Regions from separate parts of the Anaerobacillus sp. ABR4_321 genome, predicted to be linked through region 2. Evidence: a T-box and tRNA genes for the amino acid it is inferred to sense, from the RefSeq annotation. Region 2 holds a T-box; the other holds one or more tRNA genes.
The links. The T-box of region 2 lies ahead of pheS (phenylalanine--tRNA ligase subunit alpha). A T-box ahead of a tRNA ligase gene usually reads a tRNA of that ligase, here a tRNA-Phe.
Positions count from the first base shown of each region.

Region 1: it has a tRNA-Phe gene. The T-box ahead of pheS (phenylalanine--tRNA ligase subunit alpha) is inferred to sense a tRNA for this amino acid. The anticodon was not compared.

Region 1 is NZ_JBSWTK010000001.1:223,315-228,734, reverse strand. Features, by position in the region: rRNA gene ACXADT_RS01265 (23S ribosomal RNA) at 1-1,393, shown strand, start outside; rRNA gene rrf (5S ribosomal RNA) at 1,523-1,639, shown strand; tRNA gene ACXADT_RS01255 (tRNA-Asn) at 1,650-1,724, shown strand; tRNA gene ACXADT_RS01250 (tRNA-Ser) at 1,726-1,817, shown strand; tRNA gene ACXADT_RS01245 (tRNA-Glu) at 1,833-1,907, shown strand; tRNA gene ACXADT_RS01240 (tRNA-Val) at 2,051-2,126, shown strand; tRNA gene ACXADT_RS01235 (tRNA-Asp) at 2,134-2,209, shown strand; tRNA gene ACXADT_RS01230 (tRNA-Met) at 2,252-2,328, shown strand; tRNA gene ACXADT_RS01225 (tRNA-Phe) at 2,522-2,597, shown strand; tRNA gene ACXADT_RS01220 (tRNA-Thr) at 2,602-2,677, shown strand; tRNA gene ACXADT_RS01215 (tRNA-Tyr) at 2,750-2,834, shown strand; tRNA gene ACXADT_RS01210 (tRNA-Trp) at 2,842-2,915, shown strand; tRNA gene ACXADT_RS01205 (tRNA-His) at 2,935-3,010, shown strand; tRNA gene ACXADT_RS01200 (tRNA-Gln) at 3,017-3,091, shown strand; tRNA gene ACXADT_RS01195 (tRNA-Gly) at 3,100-3,174, shown strand; tRNA gene ACXADT_RS01190 (tRNA-Cys) at 3,185-3,259, shown strand; tRNA gene ACXADT_RS01185 (tRNA-Leu) at 3,286-3,375, shown strand; tRNA gene ACXADT_RS01180 (tRNA-Leu) at 3,408-3,492, shown strand; gene ACXADT_RS01175 (hypothetical protein) at 3,659-3,784, shown strand; gene ACXADT_RS01170 (YetF domain-containing protein) at 3,830-4,288, shown strand; gene ACXADT_RS01165 (DsbA family oxidoreductase) at 4,363-5,061, shown strand; gene yvfG (protein YvfG) at 5,105-5,326, opposite strand.
Region 2 is NZ_JBSWTK010000001.1:1,831,057-1,836,476, reverse strand. Features, by position in the region: gene pheT (phenylalanine--tRNA ligase subunit beta) at 1-1,316, opposite strand, end outside; gene pheS (phenylalanine--tRNA ligase subunit alpha) at 1,335-2,369, opposite strand; T-box leader at 2,477-2,694, opposite strand; gene ACXADT_RS09430 (TrmH family RNA methyltransferase) at 2,749-3,498, opposite strand; gene sspI (small acid-soluble spore protein SspI) at 3,639-3,845, shown strand; gene ACXADT_RS09420 (M42 family metallopeptidase) at 4,244-5,329, opposite strand; gene ACXADT_RS09415 (dUTP diphosphatase) at 5,412-5,420, opposite strand, start outside.

The DNA of each region.
Region 1 (5,420 bases), 1.6 Mb from region 2:
ATCCGTTCACCGTGAAGGCTGAGTCGTGATGGCGAGGGAATTTAAGTACCGAAGTCCCTGATTCTACACTGCCAAGAAAAGCCTCTAGTGAGGAAAGAGGTGCCCGTACCGCAAACCGACACAGGTAGGCGAGGAGAGAATCCTAAGACGATCGGGAGAACTCTCGTTAAGGAACTCGGCAAAATGACCCCGTAACTTCGGGAGAAGGGGTGCTTCCTCGGGTGAATAGCCCAGGGGAGCCGCAGTGAAAAGATCCAAGCGACTGTTTAGCAAAAACACAGGTCTCTGCCAAGCCGCAAGGCGATGTATAGGGGCTGACACCTGCCCGGTGCTGGAAGGTTAAGAGGAGGGGTTATCCCTTACGGGAGAAGCTCTGAATCGAAGCCCCAGTAAACGGCGGCCGTAACTATAACGGTCCTAAGGTAGCGAAATTCCTTGTCGGGTAAGTTCCGACCCGCACGAAAGGTGCAACGACTTGGATACTGTCTCAACGAGAGACCCGGTGAAATTATAGTACCTGTGAAGATGCAGGTTACCCGCGACAGGACGGAAAGACCCCATGGAGCTTTACTGTAGCCTGATATTGGATTTTGGTACAGCTTGTACAGGATAGGTAGGAGCCATAGAAGCCGGACCGCTAGGTTCGGTGGAGGCGTCGGTGGGATACTACCCTGGCTGTACTGACATTCTAACCCAGCACCGTGATCCGGTGCGGAGACAGTGTCAGGTGGGCAGTTTGACTGGGGCGGTCGCCTCCTAAAGAGTAACGGAGGCGCCCAAAGGTTCCCTCAGAATGGTTGGAAATCATTCGCAGAGTGTAAAGGCACAAGGGAGCTTGACTGCGAGACCTACAAGTCGAGCAGGGACGAAAGTCGGGCTTAGTGATCCGGTGGTTCCGCATGGAAGGGCCATCGCTCAACGGATAAAAGCTACCCTGGGGATAACAGGCTTATCTCCCCCAAGAGTCCACATCGACGGGGAGGTTTGGCACCTCGATGTCGGCTCATCGCATCCTGGGGCTGAAGTAGGTCCCAAGGGTTGGGCTGTTCGCCCATTAAAGCGGTACGCGAGCTGGGTTCAGAACGTCGTGAGACAGTTCGGTCCCTATCCGTCGCGGGCGCAGGAAATTTGAGAGGAGCTGTCCTTAGTACGAGAGGACCGGGATGGACACACCGCTGGTGTACCAGTTGTTCCGCCAGGAGCATAGCTGGGTAGCTACGTGTGGAAGGGATAAGTGCTGAAAGCATCTAAGCATGAAGCCCCCCTCGAGATGAGATTTCCCACAGCGTCAAGCTGGTAAGATCCCTCAGAGATGATGAGGTTGATAGGTTCGGGGTGGAAGCGTGGCGACACGTGGAGCTGACGAATACTAATCGATCGAGGGCTTAACCTAAAAAATTGGAATACGATGTTGCGTGCTATCTAGTTTTCAGGGAATAAAATTTTCCTTGAAAAATGACAAAATATATTGTAATATATATCTTGTCGCTAGCAATCACACGAAAGTGCGAGCTGTTAGAAGTCTGGTGATGAAGGCGAAGAGGTCACACCCGTTCCCATGCCGAACACGGAAGTTAAGCTCTTCAGCGCCGATGGTAGTTGGGGGCTCTCCCCCTGCAAGAGTAGGACGTCGCCAGGCTAAACATTATTCCACAGTAGCTCAGTGGTAGAGCTATCGGCTGTTAACCGATCGGTCGTAGGTTCGAATCCTACCTGTGGAGCCATGGAGAGCTGTCCGAGTGGCCGAAGGAGCACGATTGGAAATCGTGTAGACGGTCAACGCCGTCTCGAGGGTTCGAATCCCTCGCTCTCCGCCAGCTACATACTAGATTGGCCCGTTGGTCAAGCGGTTAAGACACCGCCCTTTCACGGCGGTAACACGGGTTCGAATCCCGTACGGGTCACCATTTTTCAAAGAAGCTTACGGGCTTCTCACCCAAGGGTTCCCCCGCAAGATGCAATCTCAAGAAGATTCGCAGCGGGACTAGCTAACGCGTCGGAATCCCGTACGGGGTACGGGTCACCAACTTAATTTATTGTTTTACTCTGTGGAGGATTAGCTCAGCTGGGAGAGCATCTGCCTTACAAGCAGAGGGTCGGCGGTTCGAGCCCGTCATCCTCCACCATTTCAAAGGTCCCGTGGTGTAGCGGTTAACATGCCTGCCTGTCACGCAGGAGATCGCGGGTTCGATTCCCGTCGGGACCGCCATTTTCAATCAACATAGTTGGTTTAGAAAATTCATTATATTATCGCGGGGTGGAGCAGTTCGGTAGCTCGTCGGGCTCATAACCCGAAGGTCGCAGGTTCAAATCCTGCCCCCGCAACCAATTTAAGATTTCTAACTACGTCGAATAGACTTCTTGCTAGAAATCAATGGGAGTACTCGGTAGAGTGCAACCAAAAAATTCCACTACGTCGAATAAGCATCTTAGCTGAATTTTAATTGTAGCCCTTTAGGGCAACCTAAACTCTTACTATAAGCTAGATCTAAATAACGTAAAAGCGGAATGTTTAAAACATGGCTCTGTAGCTCAGTCGGTAGAGCAGTGGACTGAAAATCCACGTGTCGGCGGTTCGATTCCGTCCGGAGCCACCATGTTGCCGGTCTAGCTCAATTGGTAGAGCAACTGACTTGTAATCAGTAGGTTGGGGGTTCAAGTCCTCTGGCCGGCACCATTTTTCTCAAAAAGGTATCAATTTCCATTGTTTTTATATATAGTATATATTACAATGATAATTGCCTGTTTTGGAGGGGTAGCGAAGTGGCTAAACGCGGCGGACTGTAAATCCGCTCCCTCAGGGTTCGGCGGTTCGAATCCGTCCCCCTCCACCATTTTGATAGGGGTATAGTTTAAAGGTAGAACAGAGGTCTCCAAAACCTCCGGTGTGGGTTCGATTCCTACTACCCCTGCCAATTAAGATTTAAAATAATGGCGATTGTGGCGAAGTGGTTAACGCACCGGATTGTGGTTCCGGCATTCGTGGGTTCGATTCCCATCAGTCGCCCCATTATGTTGGGCTATAGCCAAGCGGTAAGGCAACGGATTTTGATTCCGTCATGCGCTGGTTCGAATCCAGCTAGCCCAGCCATATTAGTTGCGGAAGTAGTTCAGTGGTAGAACACCACCTTGCCAAGGTGGGGGTCGCGGGTTCGAATCCCGTCTTCCGCTCCATTTTTATAACGGCGGCATAGCCAAGTGGTAAGGCACGGGTCTGCAAAACCCTTACGCCCCGGTTCGAATCCGGGTGCCGCCTCCAATCTTCATATTTTTTTAAAAAGTCCTGCCGGAGTGGCGGAATTGGCAGACGCACAGGACTTAAAATCCTGCGGAGGGTGTACCTCCGTGCCGGTTCGAGCCCGGCCTCCGGCACCATTTACTTTCCGAAATTAAAAAATTGTCTTTATGCCGGTGTGGCGGAATTGGCAGACGCGCACGACTCAAAATCGTGTTCCGTGAGGAGTGTCGGTTCGAACCCGACCACCGGTACCAGTTACATATTTGATACTTAAACGTCAGGATTTCTACAGTGTAGAAGTCTTTTTTTATTGTCTTAAACCTTCGATAGAAACAACCACTTCTTCATAATGTCTCATCTTTCAGTGAAAACTAGAATGTGTGATAGCCGAGATCGACTTCATGAGAAGGAGGAGAGGGTGTGTTGGATTATTCATTGTTATGGAAAGCTGTATTACTCGTTGTTGGAGGAACGTTCATCTTGCGGATTGCAGGACGAAAATCGATTAATCAGATGACGATCGCTCAGGTCGTTATTATGATTTGAATGGGTTCCTTGATCGTACAGCCGATTGCTGGGGAAAATGTGCTAGTGACGTTGTTAATAGCTTTAGTACTCGTACTTACTCTGGTTTTAATCGAACTTGGAGAGCTGAAAGTCGACTGGATCGAAGGATTGGTTTCTGGGCGGTCTAAGATGGTTATTAAGGACGGTACATTGCAAGAGAAAGAACTAAAAAAGCTGAGGTTAATTGTTGATCAATTAGAAATGAAATTAAGACACTCTCAAATCTCCTCGATCGAAGACGTTCAGGAAGCTACAATGGAAGCGAATGGCCAACTGGGTTATACACTAAAGCCTCACATGCAAGCAGCGACAAAAGGCGATGTCGATTCATTACGTCAGGATTTGATAGCGATTCAACGTTTATTAGGTGGAAGTCCATCCAATTCAGCGATAACGACAGGCCCAATGAATTCAAAATTGTTTTCTGAAGTTGAGGCATCGATGTCCTCTTCTCCAGATAATCAACACAATAACTTGCAATGAGCGAAACATTATCTCTCTATCAGCGAAAAATGGTACACTGACTGTAAATCGATTACTATGAAAGAGTGATAACCATGAGAGTAGAAATTTGGTCTGATTTTGTATGTCCTTTTTGCTATATAGGAAAAAGACGCTTAGAAACCGCGCTTCAATCCTTTCCACATCGCGACGAGGTTACGGTCGTTTATAGAAGCTTTGAACTTGATCCGAACGCAGAAAAAGCAACTGGAAAAAGCAAAGCTGAGCTTTTAGCGAGTAAGTATAATGTCAGCCTTGAACAGGCTGAAGGTATGTGTGAGAACATGAGGCAACAAGCAGAAAACGAAGGCTTAACGTTTGATTTTAAGAATATGAAGCCTACTAATTCTTTTGATTCTCACCGACTGCTTCAGTTTGCCGCAAAACACGACCTAATGGAAAAGATGGCAGAAAGACTTTTCTATGCCTACTTTACTGAAACGGAAGACATCTCTGATCATGACACGCTTTGTAACCTAGCTGAAGAGGTAGGACTTGATAGGGTAGAAGTGAATGATATGCTTCGTAGTGAAGAGTTTTCAAAAGAAGTACGCTTTGATGAGTCTCTTGGCAGCCAATTAGGCATTCAAGGCGTTCCATTCTACGTCTTTAATGAAAAGTATGCTGTTTCAGGGGCCCAGCCTCCAGAGATGTTCCAACAGGCGTTAAACAAAGCCTGGGAAGAGGATAAGCAGCTTCAGGTAATCACTAGTGAAGGTGACGCTTGTGGTACTGATTCATGTGACATCAAGTAAACGAATTAAAAGGCTCTCTTACATGTTGTAAGAGAGCCTTTTGTTATTCTTCCGCCTTTTCTTCTTTAATCGTCTTGTATGCAGTATCCAGGTTTCGAATTCTACGAACGATCTCAGAATTTTTGTTAAGATTGTCGTAAATCATAGAAGACACAACTGACCGGTAGTAGCTGTTCATCGCTTCTTGCTTTGAGAACACATCATCGTTTTTCTTTATGTACTGTCTAAAGTTTTCTTCAAAGAATGGTATTGAAAAAGGTTCCATATGCTCATTCCTTTCACATTGGTTTCAGTCACTATCATACACTTGTAGATTCTATATTGAAATATTGTAAAGCAAATCTAAAGAAAATTAAAAT
Region 2 (5,420 bases):
TCGAAAATAGCCGCAACTTCTGATTCCGAAATTTCAGTCCCTAATACTTGATTGATTCTAGCTACTTCAACACTTACATCTTTCGCTTCAACGTGACGAGCTCCTTGCTCAGCAACACCTCTTAAAACCGTTCCGCCTGCAAGGTCCTGTATTAGCTGTGCTGCTCGTTCGCTTGCTGGAACAACGCGATTGCGGTCGATGCCTTTTTCAAAACGAGAACTTGAATCACTCCGCAACCCTAGATCTTTTGAAGACTTACGTACGAGCTTGCTATTAAAATAAGCAGCCTCAAGCAAAACAGTCGTAGTATCTCCTTGAACTTCAGAATCAGCTCCGCCCATCACACCTGCAACTGCTACAGGAGTATGACCGTTCGTAATAACGAGATGATCACTCGATAACGTCCGCTCTGTATCATCGAGCGTTACGATTTTCTCTTCTTGTTTCGCACGTCGAATCATGACTTCTTTTGATCCAAAACGGTCATAGTCAAAAGCATGAAGCGGTTGACCATATTCGAGTAATACGAAGTTTGTGATATCCACCACATTGTTGATCGGTCTGATTCCAGCAGAAACAAGTCTGTTTACAAGCCACTGCGGGGAAGGTTGTACGGTAACATCTTTGATGATCGTCGCGCCATAGTATGGAGCGTCCTCTTCATCTTCAATCCGGACTGACACATGATTCTCAGCACTTTCTTCTGAACGAACAAGTTCAGGTGATGGCAGTGAGATCGGACGGTTCAATACTGCGCCTACTTCATACGCTACACCGATCATATTCATTGCGTCTGCACGGTTTGGCGTTAATCCTAGCTCAAGGATCGTGTCGTTAAGGTTTAAGTATTCTAGAGCATCTTCACCTGGTGTTACCTCGTCACTGAATACAAAGATTCCTTCAGCATATTCTTTTTGAACGAGCTTACTTTCTACACCAAGTTCCTGTAGAGAGCAGATCATTCCGTGCGAAGGTTCTCCACGAAGTTTCGCCTTTTTGATTTTGAAGTTTCCTGGGAGAACAGCCCCCACTTTTGCGACAGCAACATACTGATCTTTCGCCACATTTGGTGCACCACAAATAATTTGGACAGGCTCTTCTTCTCCGATATCCACTTTACAAACAGAAAGTTTATCAGCATCAGGATGTGAAGCGCACTCAAGTACATGACCGATCACTACGCCTTTGATCCCTTTGTTCAAACTTTCAACTGTTTCAACTTCAATACCGCCTTTGGTAATCAGTTCAGCTAATTCATCAGCTGAATATCCTTCAATGTCTACATACTGACTTAGCCAATTTAATGATACGAGCATTGTTTCTCCTCCTTACGCTTATATATGATTGAACTGCTTGATAAATCTGCTGTCATTTGTATAGAAGTGACGAATATCATCGATGCCATATTTGAGCATCGCAATTCTTTCAGGCCCCATACCAAAAGCAAAGCCGGTCACTTTCTCAGGGTCAAATCCAGACATACGGAGCACATTTGGATGTACCATTCCGCCACCTAAAATTTCAATCCATCCAGTCCCCTTACAAACTGAACATCCGCTTCCACCACAGTTGAAGCATGAAATATCCATCTCTACAGATGGTTCAGTGAACGGGAAGAAGCTCGGACGCAGACGAATTTCTCTTTCTTCACCAAACATCTTTTTAGCAAAAGCTTGAAGTACCCCTTTAAGGTCACTCATGCGAACGTCTTCCCCGACCATAAGTCCTTCGATTTGCATGAATTGATGAGAGTGAGTCGCATCATCCGTGTCTCGTCGATAAACTTTACCTGGAACGATAATTTTTACCGGTCCTTCTCCGTTTAACTTCTCCATTGTTCTTGCCTGCATCGGTGAAGTATGCGTACGAAGTAACGTTTCTTCTGTCACATAGAAAGAGTCTTGCATGTCACGAGCTGGGTGATCTTTAGGCAAGTTCAACGCTTCAAAGTTATAATAATCTGTTTCCACTTCAGGACCTTCTGCAATAGAGAAGCCCATACCGAGGAAGAGATCCTCAATCTCCTCGATCACTCTCGTTAACGGGTGATGGTTTCCTTTATTGACAGGACGACCTGGTAATGTAATATCGATGGTCTCTTGCTTTAACTTTTCCTCAACAGCTGCTTTTTCCATCACCTGTGTTTTCTCATCAAGTTTTTCAGAGATCGCTGCGCGAATTTCGTTAGCCAGCTGTCCCATCTTCGGACGTTCTTCAGCAGAAAGTTTTCCCATACCTCTTAAAATTTCTGTGATCGGTCCTTTTTTTCCAAGGTATGCTACACGAATATCTTGCAATTCCTTCATTGAAGAAGCAGATTCAATTTGAGACAATGCTTCTTCTTTAAGTGTTTGTAACCGTTCTTCCATCATTTTTACCTCCATTTCAATCTTTGTAAAAAATACCTACTTCAGTTTGTACAACACAATTGTGACAACCTTACTCGTTTAAAAAACAAAAAAATCCTCGCCCCACGGAAAGGGGCGAAGATTTGAGTTCGCGGTACCACCCTAATTCACTGATATGTAACATCAGCCTTGGTAAACGATAACGGTTCATAACCGGTCCGCTTTTGGGTATCAAGCGGCAACTCCAGAGTGAATTCAAAAGCGTTCCTATAGAAATGCTCTCAGTCAAGGCATTTCCTCCCTTAATAGGAAGAGGCAATTTACTACTCTCTATCATTGTTTTTAATATAATGAAGTTCTTTATAATTATAGAAAAAAAACGCTCAGTCTGCAAGCATGATTATGAAGGCATCAACCCGTAAATAAGGATTCCGGCAGCAACAGCTACATTCAATGATTCAGCCCCACCGTAGATTGGAATATACACCTTGTCATGAGCAAGTTCTTGGAGTTCTTTTGAAACGCCGTTCGCTTCATTCCCCATAATCACAGCAAACTGCTCTGGACCCTGTAACTGATGATAAGGAGTTCCACCGCTAACTTCCGTTGCGTAAACCGAAACACCAGCATCCTTTAAGTCTTTCACGGCGTGGCGCAGATCTACTTTTTTTATAGGGATGTGAAAAAGCGATCCTTGAGTAGAACGCAGTACCTTACTGTTATAAAGGTCCACTGTTCCATGACCAAGCAACACACCATCATATCCTGCGCTATGTGCTGTACGAATGATCGTACCTAAATTACCTGGATCTTGAATTGCATCTAAGAGAATAAACTTTCCGGTTTCTGCTAAACTTGATTCAGACATTTTACAAACAGCCAAAATGCCCTGTGGTGTTTCAGTTGCAGTTAATTCTTTCATCACTTTATCAGTAACAGTATAGACGGCTGGTCGATCTTTAAACAGATCAATCTCGAAATCAGTGCTTTCTGAAATTATGATTTCTTGCACGAGCGCATTTGCTCTCGCTGCTTCTTCGATAATATGAGGTCCCTCGATTAGAAACGAAGATGCTTTCTCTCGTCCTTTTTTCGTCTGTAGCTTTTTCCAGTCTTTCACTTTTTGATTTTTCACAGATTCAATAAGCATAGTGCTCTCCTTCATTTTTCAATGATTCCATTATAGACGCAAGATCGAGAAGATTCCAATGCAATTCATGAAATTCCATTCTTTCGTTCATACTAAGATTGCTTGGTATACAAGCGAAAGAGAAAGGTGAGGTGGAAAGCATGGACCTTAACTTAAGAAAAGCCATCCTTGCTAACGTATCTGGTAACAATGAGGATCAGATAGAGGCAACGATTCTCGATGCGATCCAAAGCGGTGAAGAAAAAATGTTACCAGGTCTTGGTGTCCTTTTCGAAGTCCTTTGGAAAGAAGCCCCTGAAGACGAGCGTCAGCAAATGCTCTCTTACATGGCTCAAGGCGTACAATAAGCAAAATCCGGTGGCAAAAGCCACCGGATTTTGTTTAAGAAATAATTAAAAAGAACCAAATACGCTAAATACGATACTCTGTTTTTCTATGACTAGCTGCAGTGACCAGGCTCTCGAGACGCTTCACCTTTACGATTGAACACAAAAAGCGTGTTCATTCGTAAAGCTTCCAGCGCTTGTCGAGCCTAAACGGTCACTTTCGCTTTTCTTTATAAAAAACGTGTTCTTTTGGGATTGCTCCAATGATTCCGTGTCTAAACGCGAAACTCCGCTTTTCTTTTTGTCTAGCTGCACCTCGCAGAAACTACGATATTTCACTCTTTCAACAGAACACAAATAACGTGTTCTGTTGAAAGAGTTCCAATATCTCCGTTTCTAAACGCGAGGTTTCGCTTTTCTTAATTAAACGTAATTGCCTTCACCTTTTCATCATCTAATTTCTTAATGACTTCTACGATGAGGTTTACAGCGTTTTCGAAGTCGTCGCGGTGCAGGATTGCTGCGTGCGTGTGGATGTAGCGTGTTGCGATGGTGATGGAAAGTGCCGGTACACCGTTCGCAGTAAGGTGAATTTTACCAGAGTCCGTTCCGCCACCTGCAATTGCATCGAATTGGTAAGGAATGTTGTTCTCGTCAGCAGTATCGGTTACGAAGTCACGAAGTCCTTTGTGACCAACCATAGAAGCATCATACATGATGATTTGAGGACCTTTACCCATCTTCGATTGAGCATCTTTGTCTGATACCCCAGGTGTATCTCCAGCAATTCCTACATCAACAGCAAAACCGATATCAGGCTTGATCATGTTTGCTGCAGTTGTTGCTCCGCGGAGCCCAACTTCTTCTTGAACTGTTCCAACACCGTATACCGTGTTTGGATGATCTTCTCCTTTTAGTTTACGAAGCACTTCGATTGCAATGGCACAGCCAATGCGGTTGTCCCAAGCTTTTGCCATCAGCATCTTTTCGTTGTTCATCACTGTGAATTCACAAACAGGGACGACAGAATCTCCAGGTTTAACCCCCCACTCCATCGCTTCTTCTTTGCTTGATGCGCCGATATCGATGAACATGTCTTTTTTGTCGATCGATTTCTTACGCTGTTCTGCAGGAAGAATGTGAGGTGGCTTTGAGCCGATAACACCCATGATGTTACCTTTTCTTGTCATAACATTTACGCGCTGTGCAAGCATAACTTGCTCCCACCAGCCTCCAACTGTTTGGAACCATAGGAAACCTTTATCATCGATACGAGTCACCATGAACCCTATCTCATCAAGGTGACCAGCTACCATAATTTTAGGACCTTGCGCACTTCCCTTTTTCATTGCGATCAAGCTGCCGAGGTTATCAGTCATCATCTCGTCAGCAAGTGGCTCAATATGTTTTCTCATAACGTCACGAGGTTCACGTTCGTTACCGGGTACGCCATTCGCATCAGTTAATTCTTTCAGCATCTGCAACGTTTCGTCTAGCTTCGTCATATGTAGTTCCTCCTTATATGTATCCATTCATTGTTCATTATAACGTTTTTAGAAATGTTACACAATTGAGAACGCTTTAGTTCTAATAGCC